Regions from separate parts of the Rhodopseudomonas julia genome, predicted to be linked through region 1. Evidence: riboswitches for the same ligand, from Rfam matches in the RefSeq annotation. Region 1 holds a riboswitch; the other holds the start of a gene.

Region 1 (5,908 bases):
GTCGGCGACGGCGAGGACCGCAACGGCTGCCAGACAATACGTGAGCCAACGCCCAGGCATCAGAAGGTCAGCCGAACTCCGGCATAGGCGCTGACGCCTTCCCGGTCATAGCCCCACAGATCATAGGCCTTCTCGTCGAGGAGGTTTTCGACCCGGCCGAAGATCTGGGTGTTGTCGGTGATGTCGTAGGAGGCGGCGACATCGACGAGGGTATAGGGATCGAGAGTGATCGTCTCGCGGTTGATGTAGAAGGCGTCGGTCCACACCCAGTCCTTCTGCTCGCCGTTGTAGTCGACCGAGACGTTGACGTTGGCACGGCCTTGAAGGAAGGCGTAGTTGACGACGAGGCTGGCGACGTTTTGCGGCCGGCGGATCAAGTCGTTGCCGGTCGCGTCCTCGCCGTCCGTATAGGTGTAGGAGCCGGTCACCGTCACATTGTCGAGCGGCTCCACCGTCAGCGCGACTTCCACACCATCGATCTTGGATTCACCCGGCTGGTTGATCGAGGTCTGCCCCGAGCCGGTGATGAGGTTCGAGATCTCCTGATTGAAATAAGTGACATCGAACGAGGCGCGGTTCGCCCAGAACGCCTGCGTGACGCCGACGTCGAAGCCCTTCGCCTCTTCCGGCTCGAGATCGGGATTGCCACGATAGGTGTTGGTGTAGCCGTAGAGTTCGAAGAGCGTCGGGTTCTTTACGCCGGTGCCGTAGGAAGCATGCAGCTTGGTGCCGGTCTGGCGGAAATTGTAGGCGCCGGTCAGCCGGTAGGTGGTGGCATCTTCGAAGACGTCGTTCTGGTCGTGGCGGAGGCCGGCCGTCAGCGACAGATCCTCAAACAGGCTCAGCTGATACTGGCCGATGAAGCCCGTCGAGGTGATGGAGCGATCGAAGGAGGACCAGGCACTGTCCGAGACGGCGCTGTCTTCGCCCCGCTCCACGCCTAGGGTGAGCGTATGCCCGGCATTGGCGATGGCGGGCGTATCGAACATGAAGGTCGAGCGGTAATCGAACTGCAGCCGCTCGCCTTCGTAAGTGCTCGTGACCGTGGTCGGATCGAGATCGCGATAATCGCGGTTCTGATCGGTATAGGAGATGCCGGCGAGCTGTTCCCAATGCCCGTCGAGGAGCGTCACCTTCGCCTGGGCGCGCGTGAAAAGCTGGTCGCCCTTCATGTCCTGGTTGGAATCGAGCGGGCCGGTATGGCCGACGGAGGGCAGGAAGCCTTCCGAATCGAGATCCGTGCGCAGGCGCGTGTAGCGTGCAACGCCTGAAAGGTTCAGCCAGTCGGTGACGTCGACGCCGCCCTTGGCGAAGAGCGTGCCGTTTTCGTAGCCGTCGTCTTCCGTGTTGCCGAGCCGTTTGTCCGCAACGGAGACGCCGTCGGTGCGCACGCCGGAGGCGCCGGCGAGAAAATCGTAGTTGGCGCCCGCCGTGCCAACGGTGGCGTTGCCGCTCAGCGTCTTGTGCGAGCCGGCTTCAAGGCGGGCCGTCAGATGCGTGCCGGGTTCGGCGCGGCGGGTGATGATGTTGACGACGCCGCCGATCGCGTCGGAGCCGTAGAGCGCGCTCTGCGGTCCCCGCAGCACCTCGATGCGTTCGATGTTGTCGGCAAGAAGATGCGCGAAATCGAATTCCGAGCCCCGGGCGGGATCGTTGACGGGGATGCCGTCGACGAAAATCTTGGTCTGGTTGCCTTCAGAGCCCCGGATTCTGAGCTGCGTGAACTGGCCGCGCGGGCCGGCCGCATTGATTGAAACGCCCGGCACCTGGCGCAGCGCCTCCGCGGCGTCATGGATATTCTGCGCCTGCAGCTCTTCGCCGGTGATGACCGTCACCGCGCTGCCGACCTGCGTGAGGGGCGTCGCCGTCAGGTTCGCCGTGACGGACAGTTCGGGGAGTTCGACGACGTCATCGTCCTGCGCGGCAGCCGGAGACATTCCGGCGGAGACAAGAAGGCCGGCGCAAACGGCAATGAAGCGTTGCGGCGGAACGCCTTCACGCGAGGGGCGAGAGAAAAACACGAGATGACCTCAAGGCGGCGCACGGCCGGTTGGCACATCACCGCGATCGAGGACGCTTCATGCGCGGGTGCTCATGAAGTCTATCCCATCGGCACATCCCCGACCGACGTGACCGCGCGTGACCACGGTTGACGGCAGGTCTCCTGACTTGCGGGTCATGATCGCGTCGCCGCCTTCCCGGTACCCTCGGGGCCAGTGGCATTGTGACGAGCGATTCGCCGCTCACAGTTGCGGGGACAGTCGCGGATTTGAGCATAGCCCGCACCGCGTTCCCTTTTCAGCCTCCAAGGAGGCACCGTCAGAGAGAGCGGACCACGATCTCGCCTGTGTCGTCAAGATGAATTGCAGGCGCATGGACTTGATGGGAAGGCGCTTTCGCAGTCGCGAGAGGCGATTGGAGGCAGCCGGCGCCTTTGCGGACGAGGTTCCCGCGGCTTCAATTGAGGCAGGGCGAGAATGGCAAAAGGCCGCAGAAGAGGACCAGGCCACGGGGGCTCATAGCGACTTTCGGCGAAGCCGGGCTTCCTTCCGAGTGATCGGAAGAAAGTCCGCCTTGACGTCTTGCTTCGCGGTGCGCTTGAGCCGGGAAGGTGCCCAGGCACGTCCGCGATCCGGGGCCCGGCATTTGCGATCTGGGGGCGGTGCTTTGCGCTATCGGGAGGTTTTCGACATGGTCATGGCAGCTAAGGCTTTGCGCGTTGAGAGCGCGGGGGGAGCGCGATGAACGTGCCGGAGATTGGGCTGGAGAATGGGCAAGAGAATGGGTTGGAGCGCCCTGCGAACGGCTTCACCAGGCTGATCGACATCGTCTTTCCCGGCGACGCCAATCACCACGGCACGCTCTTCGGCGGCATCGGCCTTGCGCATATGGACAAGGTCGCCTTTCTCGTCGCCTCGCGCTACGCGCATGTCGATTTCGTCACCGCCTCCTGCGAACGCATCGATTTTCATGTCCCGGCGCATGTGGGCGAAATCGTCGAGCTGACGGGAAAGGTCGTTCGCGTCGGCCGCCGTTCGCTCAGCGTTGAAGTCGATCTCGTCGCCGAAGCGCCGCTGTCCGGCGAACGGCGCTTGTCGACGCGTGGCGTCTTCAACATGGTGGCCGCCGATACGCTGGAGCGATATGGCGGGGCGCTGCCCCCCTTGTCGGACGGGCCGGAAATGCCGACGCCTCAAAGCGGCTCGACCGAGATCGTCTTTCCCGATCAGACGAGCCATTACGGCAGCCTCTATGGCGGCCATGTGCTCGCCGCGATGGGCAAATCGGCGTTTGTCGCGGCGACCCGCCATTGCCGGAAGATCGTCGTCATGGCGTCCTCTCAACGTGTCGATTTCATGGATCAGGTATCGACCGGCGAGATGATCGAGCTGCAGCCCGCGATCGTGGCGACGGGGCGCTCCTCGATGACCGTCGAGGTGACCATGGTTGCCGAGGCGCTCCTGTCGGAGAACCGCAGGCTGTGCGGCAAGGGGACGTTCGTGATGGTCGCCGTCGACGAGAACCACCGCCCGGTCGCGATCGCCTGAGCGCTTTTCGGGGTTGAGGAGATGCCGCAAGTCGGATGAGGTTGTCAGCGGCGAGGCTGGAGGCCAGGCTTGGGGACGGGCTTGGCTCGCTCGTCAATCGTTCCCTGGCGCCGTATCCTCTGGCTCACCCTGCCGCCAATAAGCGACCACGAGGTGATCCTGTTTCTTCAGCCCGCGCTCGGTGCGCAGATGGTTGCGGATCGCCTTAAAGGCGTTGAACTCGCAAGCCGCCCAGACATAGGGAGAGGCGGCATCGGGCGGGAATTCGACGGCACGGACGGCCTCGCTCAGGCGAAGGCCCGGCCTGTCGGCGCCGCGGTGGATCCATTCGACCTCAATCGCACCACCGCCCATCGGCTGCTCGTCCTCAGCGCCCGCAACCTCGATCAAAACGCGGCCCGGCGTGTCGGCGGGAAGAATCTCCAGGAAACGGCTGATGGCAGGAAGCGCCGTTTCGTCGCCGGCAAGAAGATACCAATCGCGACCGCGCACGATGCTGCCTCCTGAGGGACCGGCAAGCCCCGCCATCACTCCGGGTTGTGCGTGCACGGCGAATGCCGTGCCGGGACCAGCGTCGTCATGGAGAACGAAGTCGATGTCGATTTCGCCTGTGGCCGGGTTGCAGCGCCGCACCGTGTAGCGCCGCATTGCGGGTGTGGGTGTTTCCGGGTCCCATTGCAGGAGGCCGTCTCGCCCGACTTTCGGCCAGATCAGTTTGCCGCCCTCGGGTGGGATGATCAGGCCGAGATGCAGATTGTCGTCATCGGCGAAGCGCTCGAGATCCTCACCCGCAAAGGTGATCCGGCGCATGTGCTGGGTGATGTCGTGCATCTTGCGGACGCTGACGGGGCGGAAGTTCGGCGGCGTTTCGATATCGTCGCCATCCCCCGCCCAGACGATTTCGGGCGACGGCGCGCCGGCGAATTCCTTGAGATGGGCGGCAAGCGCCATGCGCATGTAAAAGAGACCCGAGATGTCCCGAGCTTCTGCTTCGAGCTCGATGGCTTCACGCAAAGCGCGCAGGGAACCGTTCCCGAAATCGTAGAAAATCCGATGGAAGCTGCCGTCACGGCGGACGTCTGTGTCATATTCGGCGAGATAGGTGCAGACGGCTGCAATGATCGGCTCGGGGTCGGCGACCGAGACGACGGCTCTGGCTCTCAGATTGCTCATGGGAACCTATCCTCTTGCAACGAAGGTGCAGCCGGCAGGCAAACCAGCTGGGGAGAGTGCGCCGGCCGCCCCTGTCTGCGTGTCGGAGAGACGGCCGGCGCATGGTTCGCGCCCCGCATCCGTCGAAACGGTCGCTGGCGATGCGCGCGGGATCGCGACTGGCACCCCATATCACCGAAACCCGGGCAAGCAAATAAAATATGCGTTTTTAAATCATATTATCTGGCGAGGCGGTCCGACCGTCTGTTGGGACGGCCGATCCGGTCGCTTCGGCGCGGCTTTCGTCCGCCATCGCTTCCCAACGGTTGACGGTGATCCGTTGCGGGGTCGTTTTCAGATGCGGTGGCGTCTATTCCTGGGGCATAGTGCCGGACAAAAGGCGCCAATGGCAGGCGGTATGGAACGGATCACCATCACTCTCGAAGAAGACCTCCTCAGGGAGATCGATGCTTTGAGCGAAGAGCGCGGCTATCAGAGCCGCTCCGAGGCGTTGCGCGACATGGCCCGCGAGGTTCTGGCGCGCGAGGCGATCGAATCAGGAGAGCCGCTCGGCAACGACCAGCTCTGTTACGGCTCTCTCACCTATGTGTACGATCACGAGATCCGCGACCTGCCGAACCGGCTCACGGACAATCATCACGCCCATCATGCGCTGTCGATCGCCACGACGCATGTGCACATCAATGCACAGAACTGCCTTGAGGTGTCGCTCCTCGCCGGCACCGCGGGCGATCTGCGCAAATTTGCCGACAGCGTCAGCAGCCAGCGGGGCGTGCGCTATGGCAAACTCCACATCATACCGCTGATCGGCCGGCTGAGCGGACCCCTGACGGGAGCTCTGGCAAGCGGCGGGGACGGTTCCCCGCATTCCGGCGGATCGCATGATGATCACGATCACTGAGGCGCCGGTGCGCCGATAGCGACATTCCGTCCGTGTGAAGGCTGAGGTCCGAGACGTCGGCATGAGGAAAGCGGCGGGGCGGCGGGGCGGCGGTTTGACCCGACGAAACGCCATGCCTTTTTCCGGCGAACATGCAGGGCTGGGTCCCGCCGGCGGGGTTGACACGTAGGGGAAGTATGAGGGTACTGGAATAGTTCATACTCCGTCCTTCTCCCCTCAAGGCCGATGTTTAAAACTCTCCGCGTGATCGCGTTCTGTGTGGGCGCAGCCCTTTCCCTCGTGCCGA
Region 2 (5,908 bases), on a different contig from region 1:
CACGGGCTTTGGCTGTCTGGTCGTCCCCTCACTCGGTTACGCCGCGATCGTTGCCCTGGTTGGTTGAACCTTTTGCCGAAGGACCAGTCAGGGTTTCATCCTGCGCAACACACCTGAGAATGAGACACCTGAGACAGTGTTTCAAGCGATGGTGCTACGAATAGGGTTCTGGCGCACGAATATGTGAATGACGTTCGTATTCCGAACCTGCAGCCGCCGGCCTGTCTCTTTTACGAGAGATGCCGGCGGCGCCAACGCTCCAAGGGGCAGATTATGACGACGATCGAGATCCGCGCGGTTCATCAGCGCTTCGAGACCTTCGAGGCCTTGAAGGGCATCGACCTGACGCTGGACGAGAAGCGTATCGGTATCGTCGGCTCCAATGGTTCCGGCAAGAGCACGTTCGCCCGGCTCTTGAACGGACTTCTCATCCCCACCTCCGGACAGGTTCTCGTCGACGGCCTCGATACGGCCAAGTCGGGCAAGGCGGTTCGTCGCAAGGTGGGTTTTGTCTTCCAAAATCCAGACAATCAGATCGTCTTCCCGATCGTGGAAGAAGATGTCGCCTTCGGCCTCAAGGGGCTGAAGCTTCCCGCAGCCCAGCGTGGCGCCCTCGTCGAAGAGGTGCTCGACCGCTACGGGCTCGGACCTTTTCGTTCGCATCCGTCGCATACGCTTTCCGGCGGACAGAAGCAGCTTCTGGCCCTGGCGGGCGTCCTCATCACGCGGCCTGATTGCGTCGTTTTTGATGAGCCGACGACGCTCCTCGATTTGCGCAACGCCAGGCGGGTTGCCAAGGTCATCGACGAGATGGAAGAGACCGTCATCGTCGTCACGCACGACTTGCCGCTACTGGAATCATTCGACCGCGTCATCGTCTTCGACCAGGGCAGGGTGATTGCCGACGACGCGCCGAATTCGGCGCTCGCGCGCTATGTGGAGCGTATGCAATGAAATCCCGCGGCGAGATATCCTCATTCCTGCATGCGCTGCCGGCTGCGGCAAAGCTCCTGGTTCTGGCGGCCGCGGGCACAGGGCTGGTCCTCGTCGGCAGTCTTCCGGTTCTCGCCGGAGCGTTCCTCGGGACCCTGATCCTTTACTGGCTTGCAGGCATTTCGCAGCAGAAGGCATTCCAGCAATTGCGCCCGCTGTTGTGGCTGTTGGTGCTTCTCTTTGTCGTCCAAGGCTTCTGGCAGTCATGGGAAATTGCGGGACTCGTCGTCCTGCGGATCTCGACGCTCATCCTTCTGGCTGCGTTTGTGACGCTGACGACACGCACGGACGCACTGATAGCGGCTGTTGAAAGGGCGCTCACGCCGCTTCGGCGCTTCGGCGTCAATCCCGCCAAGGTCGGTCTCGCCTTTTCTCTGGCGCTCCGGTTCATTCCGGTCATCGCGCAACAGGCGAACGATATCCGTGACGCGCAGCGGGCGAGGGGGCTTGGGGCCAATCCCGTCGCGCTCGCCTTGCCGCTTATTGTCCGGACCCTTCGAATGGCGAGCGATGTTGCCGATGCGATCGATGCGCGCTCGCCCTACAGTGATCACTCTGGCGACGAAGGCGAGCTGCCGCCGCGCTTCGTTCTCGAGCCGAATACGTCCAATGCGAGGATGTCATGCAACGACGCGGAACCACAACTAAAGACATAGTCTACATCGCCCTTTTCGCCGCTTTCATGGCTGCGCTTGGGATTTTCCCGCCGGTGATGCTGCCGCTGATCGGCGTGCCCATCACCGCTCAGTCGATGGGACCGATGCTGGCTGGAGCCATCCTGGGGGCGCGCCGGGGCGCGCTGTCGATTCTACTCTTCCTCGCGCTCGTCGCCGTCGGACTGCCGCTCCTTGCCGCCGGTCGCGGCGGTCTTGGCGTCTTCTTCGGCCCGACCGCCGGCTACCTTTTCGGTTGGGTCGCGGCCGCCTTCGCCGTCGGACTTTTGCACGAATGGGGCTGGAACCGGCTTAATGTCGTCACGTCGTTCGTCTTCTGCGCGCTCGGCGGCATCGTGGTGCTTTATGCTATCGGTATCCCGTGGACCGCGATCAATGTCGGCCTGCCGCTGACGAAGACCGCGATCGCATCGGCAGCGTTTATCCCGGGAGATCTGGTCAAGGCCGGTCTCGCCGCCATCATCGCGGTTTCCGTAAAGCGCTCTTATCCGATCATTCAGCGGACGGCATAGATAGCGCGTTTCCGCTAACGGGGCGGTCAGCCGAGATAGAGGAGGCCGGCCGCCACGAAGCCCGCAAGGCCGATAAGGGTCGGCACGATGGTACCACCCTTCCACACGGCGATCGTGAAGGCGATGACGACGCAGATGATCGCGACCGCGGACCCGAGGAGCGGCGCATCGTGAAACAGGCCCTGGCCTGAGCGCAACGCCGATGTCGCGACGATACCGCCCAGAATGCCGTAACCTGCCCGGTCGAAGAATTCGCGGATGCGTTCACCTCCGATCGCCTCGCGCGCAAACAGCGGTACGAGTCGCAACAGCAGCGTTCCAAGGCCGGCGCCGACCGCAACCGCCCAAAGCTGCCAGTGAGAGAGAGCGTCAGGCATTCTTTTGTTTTCCTTGATCGACCAGCATGCTGAGGCCTGCCACGACGAGGGGCAGGACGAGAAGCGCGGATGCGCCCATGAAGGGCACACCGACCGGCACGAGAAGTGCGCCGAAGAGGGCGTTCACCATCAATGGTCGCAGCTTCTTTTGGCGGGCGATCAGCGTGGCGAAATAGATTGGGATCATCGCTCCCAAGGTGGCGCCAACGATAACTGGCACGGAGGCTGCGAGCTGGTGGCCAGCCACGGCGCCTATGACGGCGGAGAGCGAGCACATGCCTCCGACCATGCCGCAATAAAGAATCGGTCGTGGCGGCGGCTCCTCCATGAGGCGGGGGAGGATGACGGCGAAGGAACTCGCCGAAATCAGGCCGACACCGCCCAGGGCGCGCCAGAATGTCGTCTCCGGCAAGCGCGCCAGGACCGAGGCGACCATGACGATGAAGCGCAGATTGACGATGATGACGGCGACGACAGCTGCGGCCCATGCGGCGGCGGTTGCGCCTTCGCTCGTCAGGATCTGCATGGCGGCAGCCTGAGCGGGCGCGGCGACCGTCAGGCTGGTCATCAACGCTGTCTGCACGGCGTTGAGACCGGCTTCGGCGCTAAGCTGGCCGACGCCCATGAACATCACGAGGAAAGTGAGAATCACGACGAGAGCGTCGCCGGCGGCAATGCGGAAAACGTGTGCTGCGGACGTCTCTTCGTCGCTGGAGAGGTCTGGGGAGTCTGTCATCGCATCGGGGGATGTATCTCAATGTAGAATATTGGATACCCCTTTATTCCAGCTCAATTATTGTGTCCAGAAAAACTAATCGATATGAATAAACTTCATTTCGGAAAGTATTCACGCGTCTGTGCGTGCGACTACATGAGCCGTGTTTTCTTGTTCTGCGGTTTTGACTGCGCGTGGGCCGGCGTCACGAATCTCTATGCGATCGAGAGGCTCTTCTTAAATGAGGCTTGGGTGCTCAGATCACACCATGCGGGGTTTGTGCGCACCGCGAATCGCATTGGACTCTCGCCATTGAGGACGAAAGGCGATCGTTTCAGGTTTTTTGTGTCGATGAAGACGGGACCGAGCTTCGTGTGGCCTGGCCGCACTGCCCAAGGCGGGCAGATCCTGGCGCACATGGTTTCTGGCGCTCACCGTGCGGACACGGTTTCGACGATATCGTGGGATGAGAAGAGAAGGAAGGTGGCTCCCCGGGCCGGACTCGAACCAGCGACCCAGCGGTTAACAGCCGCTTGCTCTACCAACTGAGCTACCGGGGAATTGGGGCGCGATATACCAAACTCATCGGGCATTGCAAGCATCCTTTCGCAGCCCATTTTTGACGCATGCAAAACAGGCAGGAAGCCGAAGTGGTGAATAACGACAGCAGGCGGCGCTCGCGCCTCCATCTTTTTGGCCGGCAGATGCCTCTGCCGCACAGCCCGCTTTTGCGTGTTGGTATCGGGATTTTGCTGATTCTCGGCGGTTTTTTCGCGTTCCTGCCTGTGCTCGGCGTGTGGATGCTGCCCCTCGGCCTGATCGTGTTGTCGATCGACATTCCCGCGGTGCGGCGTTGGCGGCGACGGTTCACTGTGTGGATCTATACGCACTATCCTAGTGTGGCGCGGCGATTCGACGTCGCCGCGCCTGCGGGTAATGGCAAAGCGGCTGTCGCGGGTAAAATCGATTCGGAAACGCCCTTCGTTTCGCCGGATGAGACACGCGCGAGCGAAACGGAGCGGTCGACGGAATCGCGCTTGCGGCAGTCTTCCGATTCCGTTTAGTCTTTGAAATGGTTCCGGTTCCCGAAAGGTGCACAGCACCAGGGGATCAAAAGGGAATGCGACAGGGACGACCCAGATCGGGGTCCCTCATCCGCAGCTGCCCCCGCAACTGTACGCGGCGAGCCCCCTGCACAAGCCACCGGCAACGGGAAGGCGCAGAAGGGGCTGAGACCCGCAAGCCAGGAGACCTGCCGGACCAGGGCAACTCGAACGCCGTCGGAGGGACGGTAAAGGGGATAGCATGCAAGGTTCGGGAAAATTTCCCTCGGCAATTCTAGCCAGGACGGGTGCCGGGAGCGCTGCATCGACCTCGGGCGAACATCGCGCGAGCGTCGAGTTTGGTTTCGCGGGCATGCTCGTGCGGTGCCCTGCGCCTGACCTTTCAGGAAGCTCTTCCTCGCCGCACTGCCGCTGAGGCAGATATGTTTCTTCCCATTCAAGGTGTAGCCGCGGGGCAGGCGGCCCTCATGCCAACCGGCACGACGGCGAGCAGCCGGCCGCTTGAATTGCATGCCTTGTCCCTGGAATCCTCATGATGACGACGGCACTCGTTTTGGGGGGCGCCCGCTCGGGAAAAAGCGCCTACGCGGAACGTCTCGTGGAGGAAAGCGGGCTCACCCCCGTCTATGTGGCGACCTGTCCTCCTTCGCAGAACGACGCGGAGATGCGTGAGCGCATCGCCGCGCATCAGGCGCGACGCGGGCCGGCATGGCGCACGGTCGAAGAGCCGATCGCGCTTGCGGCAGTCATCGCCAGGGAGGCCGCGCCGGAGCACGCGCTGCTCGTCGACTGCCTGACACTCTGGCTCTCCAACATCTTGTTTGCCGAAGAGGACCTCGCGGCGCGCACGCGTGAGCTTTGTGCAGCCCTCTCCTCAGCGAAAGGGCCCGTCATCTTCGTTTCCAACGAGGTCGGCCTCGGCATCGTACCCGATAACGCCCTTGCTCGTCGCTTTCGCGATGCGCAAGGCCGTCTCAACCAGGAAATCGCCCGCTCGGCTGAGCTTGTCGTCTTCATGGCGGCCGGTCTGCCTCTGGCACTGAAAGGACAGCTTCCTTCATGACAAACACTTCGGAACGCATCCCCGCGACGATCATCACCGGCTTTCTCGGAGCCGGAAAGACGACGATCATCCGCCATATCCTCGAGAACGCGAACGGCAGAAAGATCGCGCTCATCGTCAACGAGTTCGGAGATACGGGCTTCGACGGAGGCATTCTCTCCGATTGCGGCAGTCCCGCCTGCGGCGAGGAGGACATCGTCGAACTTTCCAACGGCTGCATCTGCTGCACGGTGGCCGATGACTTCTTGCCCGCGATGGAAGGCCTCCTCGCTCGCGGACAGGCGCCGGACCACATCGTCATCGAAACCTCGGGTCTCGCTTTGCCGCAGCCGCTCGTCAAAGCCTTCGCCTGGCCTGCTGTCCGCGACCGGGTGACCGTCGACGGGGTGGTGACCGTCGTCGATGCCGAGGCCGTCGCGGCCGGGCGTATGGCGAGCGATGAAGCGAAGCTCGTCGCGCAACGTGAAGCCGACCAGTCGCTCGATCATGACGATCCGATCGAGGAATTGT

Evidence for each region. Region 1 has a riboswitch for cobalamin ahead of J2R99_RS03805 (TonB-dependent receptor plug domain-containing protein). Riboswitches for the same ligand answer to the same signal wherever they lie in the genome.
Region 2: linked by a shared signal. The riboswitch ahead of cobU (bifunctional adenosylcobinamide kinase/adenosylcobinamide-phosphate guanylyltransferase) and the one ahead of J2R99_RS03805 (TonB-dependent receptor plug domain-containing protein) in region 1 are both predicted to bind cobalamin.

The regions. Positions count from the first base shown of each region.
Region 1 covers NZ_JAUSUK010000001.1:806,140-812,047, reverse strand. The annotation lists gene J2R99_RS03810 (ABC transporter substrate-binding protein) at 1-60, opposite strand, end outside; gene J2R99_RS03805 (TonB-dependent receptor plug domain-containing protein) at 60-2,021, opposite strand; cobalamin riboswitch at 2,138-2,336, opposite strand; gene J2R99_RS03800 (acyl-CoA thioesterase) at 2,787-3,548, shown strand; gene J2R99_RS03795 (DUF2218 domain-containing protein) at 3,642-4,721, opposite strand; gene nikR (nickel-responsive transcriptional regulator NikR) at 5,119-5,622, shown strand; gene nikA (nickel ABC transporter substrate-binding protein) at 5,848-5,908, shown strand, end outside.
Region 2 covers NZ_JAUSUK010000002.1:1,108,110-1,114,017, forward strand. The annotation lists gene madM (malonate transporter subunit MadM) at 1-67, shown strand, start outside; gene J2R99_RS14510 (energy-coupling factor ABC transporter ATP-binding protein) at 274-954, shown strand; gene J2R99_RS14515 (energy-coupling factor transporter transmembrane component T) at 951-1,649, shown strand; gene J2R99_RS14520 (biotin transporter BioY) at 1,676-2,179, shown strand; gene J2R99_RS14525 (AzlD domain-containing protein) at 2,206-2,556, opposite strand; gene J2R99_RS14530 (AzlC family ABC transporter permease) at 2,549-3,292, opposite strand; tRNA gene J2R99_RS14535 (tRNA-Asn) at 3,756-3,831, opposite strand; gene J2R99_RS17755 (hypothetical protein) at 3,922-4,335, shown strand; cobalamin riboswitch at 4,334-4,545, shown strand; gene cobU (bifunctional adenosylcobinamide kinase/adenosylcobinamide-phosphate guanylyltransferase) at 4,868-5,398, shown strand; gene cobW (cobalamin biosynthesis protein CobW) at 5,395-5,908, shown strand, end outside.